One region of the Exiguobacterium sp. 17-1 genome, then DNA from elsewhere that is predicted to be linked to it. Evidence: riboswitches for the same ligand, from Rfam matches in the RefSeq annotation. Region 1 holds a riboswitch; the other holds the start of a gene.
The links. A riboswitch is a leader RNA that binds a small molecule or an ion and turns the genes downstream of it on or off. The one in region 1 is predicted to bind thiamine pyrophosphate.
Positions count from the first base shown of each region.

Region 2: another riboswitch for thiamine pyrophosphate. It lies ahead of tenI (thiazole tautomerase TenI); the one in region 1 lies ahead of thiD (bifunctional hydroxymethylpyrimidine kinase/phosphomethylpyrimidine kinase).

Region 1 covers NZ_JALIGJ010000006.1:100,893-104,020, forward strand. Annotated here, with positions in the region: gene MUN34_RS14415 (murein hydrolase activator EnvC family protein) at 1-1,179, shown strand, start outside; TPP riboswitch at 1,240-1,350, shown strand; gene thiD (bifunctional hydroxymethylpyrimidine kinase/phosphomethylpyrimidine kinase) at 1,468-2,277, shown strand; gene thiM (hydroxyethylthiazole kinase) at 2,258-3,028, shown strand; gene thiE (thiamine phosphate synthase) at 3,018-3,128, shown strand, end outside.
Region 2 covers NZ_JALIGJ010000002.1:468,793-471,920, reverse strand. Annotated here, with positions in the region: gene MUN34_RS08235 (OsmC family protein) at 1-211, shown strand, start outside; gene nagZ (beta-N-acetylhexosaminidase) at 208-1,446, shown strand; TPP riboswitch at 1,506-1,608, shown strand; gene tenI (thiazole tautomerase TenI) at 1,700-2,296, shown strand; gene MUN34_RS08220 (NAD(P)/FAD-dependent oxidoreductase) at 2,293-3,128, shown strand, end outside.

The sequences.
Region 1 (3,128 bases):
CAAAACGCGACAGAGCAGCGCCGGTTGGAAAAAGCCATCAAAAAACAAGAAGCTAAAATATCAGTGGAACAACGCGAAATCAATAAAATTGATGCGGCCATCAACGAAAATATTTTTCGGATTTCGGAAAAAAACAAACAAATTGAACAATTAAATCTTCAAATCAAAGATCTTGAAGCGGAAATCGCCCGTTATGAAATCATGCTTACCCGGCAAGAAGAGTTGCTCGGAGACCGCTTACGTGTCCTTCAAGAAAATGATGGGAATTCTATAAAATGGGAAGAAGTCATTTTTGGTTCAAAAAACTTGGGTGATTTATTTAGCCGTGTCATGGCCGGGAAAAAAATTGCCGAGCAAGACGATAAAATGATTTCTGCTTATTTGGAAACACAAGAAAAGCTAGCAGAAATGAAAAAAAATCTTATTGCTAAAAAAGAAGAGCGTGTTCAAGAAAAAGAATCATTGCTTGTCCAAAAGAAACAGTTAAAACAACAGATGAAAGAACGGAGTGCAACCCTGAAAAAATTACGTAAAGGGAAAACAAAGTTCACGACGAAACTGTTGAATGCAAAAGAATTACAAGCGACTTTAGAGGCTCAAGAAAGAGCGATTGCGGCAGCAAAAGCTGCAGCGAAAGCAGCGGCAGAAAAAGCGGCTGCCGAAAAAGCAGCGGCTGAGCGTGCGGCAAAAGAGGCGGCAAAATCAACGCGTGAATCAAGCGAAGCAACGGTTCTTCCGACTCCTGTCAGCAGTGTGCCGACAGGATCAGCGAAGTTCATTCGTCCAGCTTCAGGTGGTGTTTCACAAGGGTTTGGACCGGCGAGTGGGGCAAACGGATATACTTTCCATAATGGTGTCGACTTCAGTGGACCCGTCGGATCACCGATTCGAGCAGCGGCTTCCGGAACAGTCATTACGGCCGGGAGCGGCGGACCTTATGGAAATCACGTCATGATTTCGCATTTCCTTGAGGGTCAGGTGTACACAACAGTGTACGGTCATATGAATTCGTTATCGGTTTCTGCAGGTCAAACGGTAACTCAAGGTCAAACACTTGGTACTCTCGGCAGTACCGGAAATTCGACAGGACCGCACCTACATTTTGAACTGCATATCGGTGGATACCAATATAGTGCGACAGGACCAGCCAACACGGTCAATCCACTTGGATATCTTTAAAAACGAGCTTCGGCTCGTTTTTTTGATAGTGCTGTGATACAGTGAAAAAGAATTTAAATTACGAGCAACTAGGGGAGCTGGAGGAGTCCGGCTGAGAGGAAAACCATTCTGTTTTCGACCCTGTCACCTGAACTGGATAATACCAGCGTAGGAAAGTTGAGATCGAAGACATGAGTACTTCAATCAGTAGAACTGATTGTTCATGGCGTCGTCTGCTTTTTTACAGCGGACGGCGCTTTTTGTTGTCCGTTTTCTCCTTATTTGCTCACAGGAAAGTGAGGAAGTGGAATGAAACATGTATTGACGATTGCTGGATCCGACTCTGGAGGCGGAGCGGGAATTCAGGCAGATTTAAAGACGTTTTCAGCACTCGGTGTATACGGAATGAGTGTCATCACGGCGATTACGGCACAAAATACGTTAGGTGTTCAAGCGGTCGAAGATGTATCCCCAGAGCTCGTGGAAGCACAGTTGACATCCATCTTTTCAGATATCCGTGTCGATGCGATTAAGATCGGAATGGTTTCCAATCAAGACACGATCCAAGTGATTGCAAGACAACTGGAAAAACATCAGCTTCCGGTTGTTCTCGACCCCGTCATGGTCGCGAAAGGTGGTCACGGCTTGTTACAACCGAATGCAGAACATGCATTGCTCGAACAGCTTTTACCGCTTTCGACGCTTGTAACCCCTAATATTCCTGAAATCGAGCGGATGATTGGCCAAACGGTTCACTCCCTTGATGATATGAAACAAGCGACGGTAAAACTGGCTGAAAAACGAGCAGGAGCTATTTTGCTCAAGGGCGGACATTTGGAAGGACACGACGCCACCGATCTTTTATATGCGGACGGACGATATGTCGTCTTTGAACAAGAACGGATAGAGACCCGTCATACCCATGGAACAGGCTGTACGCTATCTGCTGCTATCGCAGCTCATCTTGCCCTCGGTCATTCACTGGAAGACAGCATCAGTCATGCAAAACGTTATGTGACGGAAGCCATTCGTCACGGTTTTGCGCTCGGACACGGTATTGGTCCGACACATCATTTTCATGAACTTTGGAGGGATACACATGCTACGACGCATCCATGATAAAAAACCGTTGATTCATCATTTAACGAATACCGTAACGATCAATGACTGTGCCAATATGACACTTGCCCTTGGCGGATCTCCTGTTATGGCAGATGACCTGTTGGAAGTGGAAGAGATGGTCGGGCATGCAGATGCTATCGTGATTAATACTGGGACGATTAATCCAGACATGCGCCAAGCTCAAATTTTAGCAGGGAAAACGGCTAATCGATTGGGTAAACCGGTCATTCTGGATCCGGTTGGCGCAGGAGCGACGGCATTAAGAACAGATTTTATGAAGCAATTGATGGAGGAAATCACCTTTACGGTCATCAAAGGAAATGCATCTGAAATCAAGACATTACTTGGACAGACCGCTCGAACGAAAGGAGTCGACGCTGCTGAAGGAGAATCCCTGGATTTTCAAAGTATCCATGATTTTGCATCCCAAACGAAACAAGTCATCGTCGTAACAGGACCGATTGATTTTGTGACGGATGGAGATCGTCAACATTATCTGGATGTTGGTACGAAACGTCTTGGTCAAGTGACGGGAACAGGATGTATGACCGCTTCTTTGATTGCGACGTTTTTAGGAGCCGGATACGATCGTTTTGAGGCGGCAGTATTTGGGACATATGCTATGGGGAAAGCAGGGGAGTCGGCTGAGGATTATCCTGGTATCGGGAGTTTTCGGACCGGGTTGTTCGATGCAGTGAGCTTGATGACGGAAGAAAATTTGCCGGAGGTGCAGACAAATGGACAGTGAATATTTGATTTACGCAGTGACCGATCGACGTTTGCATCCGCATCTTTCCTTGGCGGACGCCGTCGAAGCATCGATTAAAGGAGGCGCAACGATTGTTCAA
Region 2 (3,128 bases), on a different contig from region 1:
GGATATCGAAGGGGAACGGGCAGATGACCATCCGCGCCGCTTCACGACAATCTCGATCCATTACCGGCTCGAAGGCGATTTACCGGACGATAAAGTCCGCCGGGCGATTTCGTTGTCCAAAGATAAATACTGCTCGGTCTCCCAGTCCTTGAACGCTGAGATTGAAGTCTACTATTCCATTAATGGTGTCCGGAACGAGGAACCGATTTGAAACGGATTGTCCCTGTCCTGTTAACAAGCGTCCTGCTCGCCGGTTGCGCCGATGAACCGACACAGCCTGTCGAGCCGCAACCGAAGCCGGCGAAGAAAACGAAACCGCCGCAGCCGGATCGATCCTCTGCCGCTGAACGGGAGGCGAAACAACTTAAGCAGACCGTCTCGAAGATGTCGACGGCGGAAAAAGTCGATCAGTTGCTGTACATCGGCGTGACGGGAACAGCCCTGACACAAACGGACCGTCAATTACTGCAGGACCATGCGCTTGGAGGCGTCCTGTTACTCGGCGGCAACATCACATCGACCGAACAACTGAAGACCTTTACAACAGCGATTGCCGAAGCCCAAAATGCTGATTCAAAAGCGTTCCTCGGGTTTGATGAGGAGGGTGGGCGCGTCAGCCGGGTGCCGGATGCCAAACTCAAGTTATCGCCGAGCCTGTCATTTGGTCATAAAAATGATCCCGGATTGATGAAGGAAGTCGGGCAAACGCTCGGTTCGATTTCCCGTTTTTACGGCTTCAACATGGATTTCGCCCCGGTTCTTGACGTCAACAGTAACCCGGCGAACCCGATTATCGGTGACCGGGCACTCAGTGCAGATGCGGAACAGGTTGCCCGGCTTGGTATTCCGTTGATGCAGGGGATGAAGTCGGAAGATGTTGTCCCGGTTGTCAAACACTTCCCGGGTCACGGGGATACGACCGTCGATTCGCATGTTGGTCTGCCGCGGGTCGATGCTTCGAAAGCGGAACTCGAACAGACGGAACTGGTACCGTTCAAACGGGCGATTCAAAACGGGGCCGAGATGGTCATGGTTGCGCACATCCTGTTCCCGGCACTCGATCAAAACCGTCCGTCGTCGTTGTCGAAACCCGTCATGACCGGTCTGTTACGGGATGAACTGAAGTTTGATGGTGTCATCATCACGGATGATCTCGTGATGGGAGCAATCACGGAACGGTACGGACTTGCCCAGGCAGCAAGTCTTGCCCTCGAAAATGGTGCTGATATGGCGATGTTCTCATCGCCCGGCGGATACTCGTCCGTTCATAAGGAAATCATGGCGCGGATCAAACAAGGAAAATTGTCGGCAGCAGATCTCGATCAGAAAGTCGGGCGGGTCTTACGCTTAAAACAAACGTATGACTTGTCGCAAACGAAACGCGTCGACAAGTATGAACAGCTGATCAAGCAGGTCAAAGCGGTCGAATCAGACATGCGACGCTGATCAAGGGTGGAATACACGTGACTATCCGTGGTAAACTACAGACGTACCACACAAATTAATATCTACACTAGGGGAGTCTCGCAGCAGACTGAGACGGAAGTATCCGGACCCTTTGAACCTGATCTAGTTCGTACTAGCGGAGGGAAGTGGATTCCGATCAATCATCCGAGGATGCGACGACTGTCGCCCTTTTTTGTAGGACCACTCCATCAGTTCATGGGGTGGTCCTTTTTCGTGTGGAAAGGGGGAAATAATGACGCAGTTACATCTGTTGACAACCGGCAAGCAACGTCCGGACGTGCTCGAACGCTTGTTGCCGGAACTCGCTGCAACCGTCGACCGGATTCATCTGCGGGAGCCGTCATGGTCGGCGAAGGAACTGGTCGCGTGCATCGAAACACTCGTGCGACGAGGCGTAAAGACAGAGCAATTAATTGTCCATGACCGGCTGGACGTGGCAATCGTCACCGGGACCGGAGTTCAGCTGACCACACGGAGTATTCCGGTTGACCGTGTCCGGAGCCGTTTCCCGGAGCTGGTGATTGGTCAATCGGTCCATTCATTGACGGAAGCGGTGGCGGCAGAACAGGGGGGTGCTGATTACGTCCTATACGGCCATATTTTTGAGACGGGATCGAAACCCGGTGTACCGCCAAGAGGACTTGATGCCTTAAAACAGGTTGTCGACTGGACATCGATTCCGGTTATCGCAATCGGCGGAATTAAACCGGACAATCTACAGGATGTCATGGCGACAGGCTGCTCAGGTGGCGCCGTCTTGTCAGGCATTCTTGGTCAAACGTCTCCGGTTGAAGCAGCCGGACGGTTCCGGGCGGTGATTGGACGATGAAGCAACCGGATGTATTGATTGTCGGCGCCGGCATCATCGGTTTGACGCTCGGTTATGAGCTCCTTCAGCGTGGACAAAGCGTCCATTTGCTTGAACAGTCAACAGTCGGACAAGGGGCGACACGGGCAGCAGCAGGGATGCTCGCGACGGACGAAGAACTGTCGGAACCGTTACATGCGTTAGCGGCAGTCAGCCGTACACTTTATCCGCAGCTTGTCCGTCAATTGTTCGACGAGACCGGGTTGAAGAGCGGCTATCTCGAACTGCCGTTTCAGCTCAGGCAGGCAAATCAAACCGTCCAATTTGAACGGGTCGGTCAAGTCGATCCTCCGTTGCTCGTCCGCGCTTTACGGCAAGCGATTGAACAGCGGGGCGGGGTGATTGAAGAACAGGTGACTGTCTTGCGTCTTTTGCGGGACAAAGAGACGGTAACCGGGGTTGAAACAAGCCGGGGACGGCAATTTGGTCGACAGGTCGTCATTGCCGGTGGACGAGGATCGGAACCGTTGTTGCAAACGATCGGGATTTCGATTGACACGCTCCCGGTCAAAGGCGAGTGCCTGTCTGTCCGCCTCGCAACCGGTCAACTCGAACAGACCTTGTTTCACGAGACGGTGTATCTCGTCCCGAAAGCAGACGGACGGATCATCATCGGCGCAACGGAACACGTTGGCGAGGAATCGACGACGGTCAACGCGGGTAGCGTCTCGGACCTGTTGACGGCAGCGATCGATGTGTATCCGCTGATCCGTGATGCGGAACTGGTTGACATCTGGTCCGGTGTCCGGCCACAAACTCGTGACGGATTACCGTATCTTGGACGGGTCAAAGG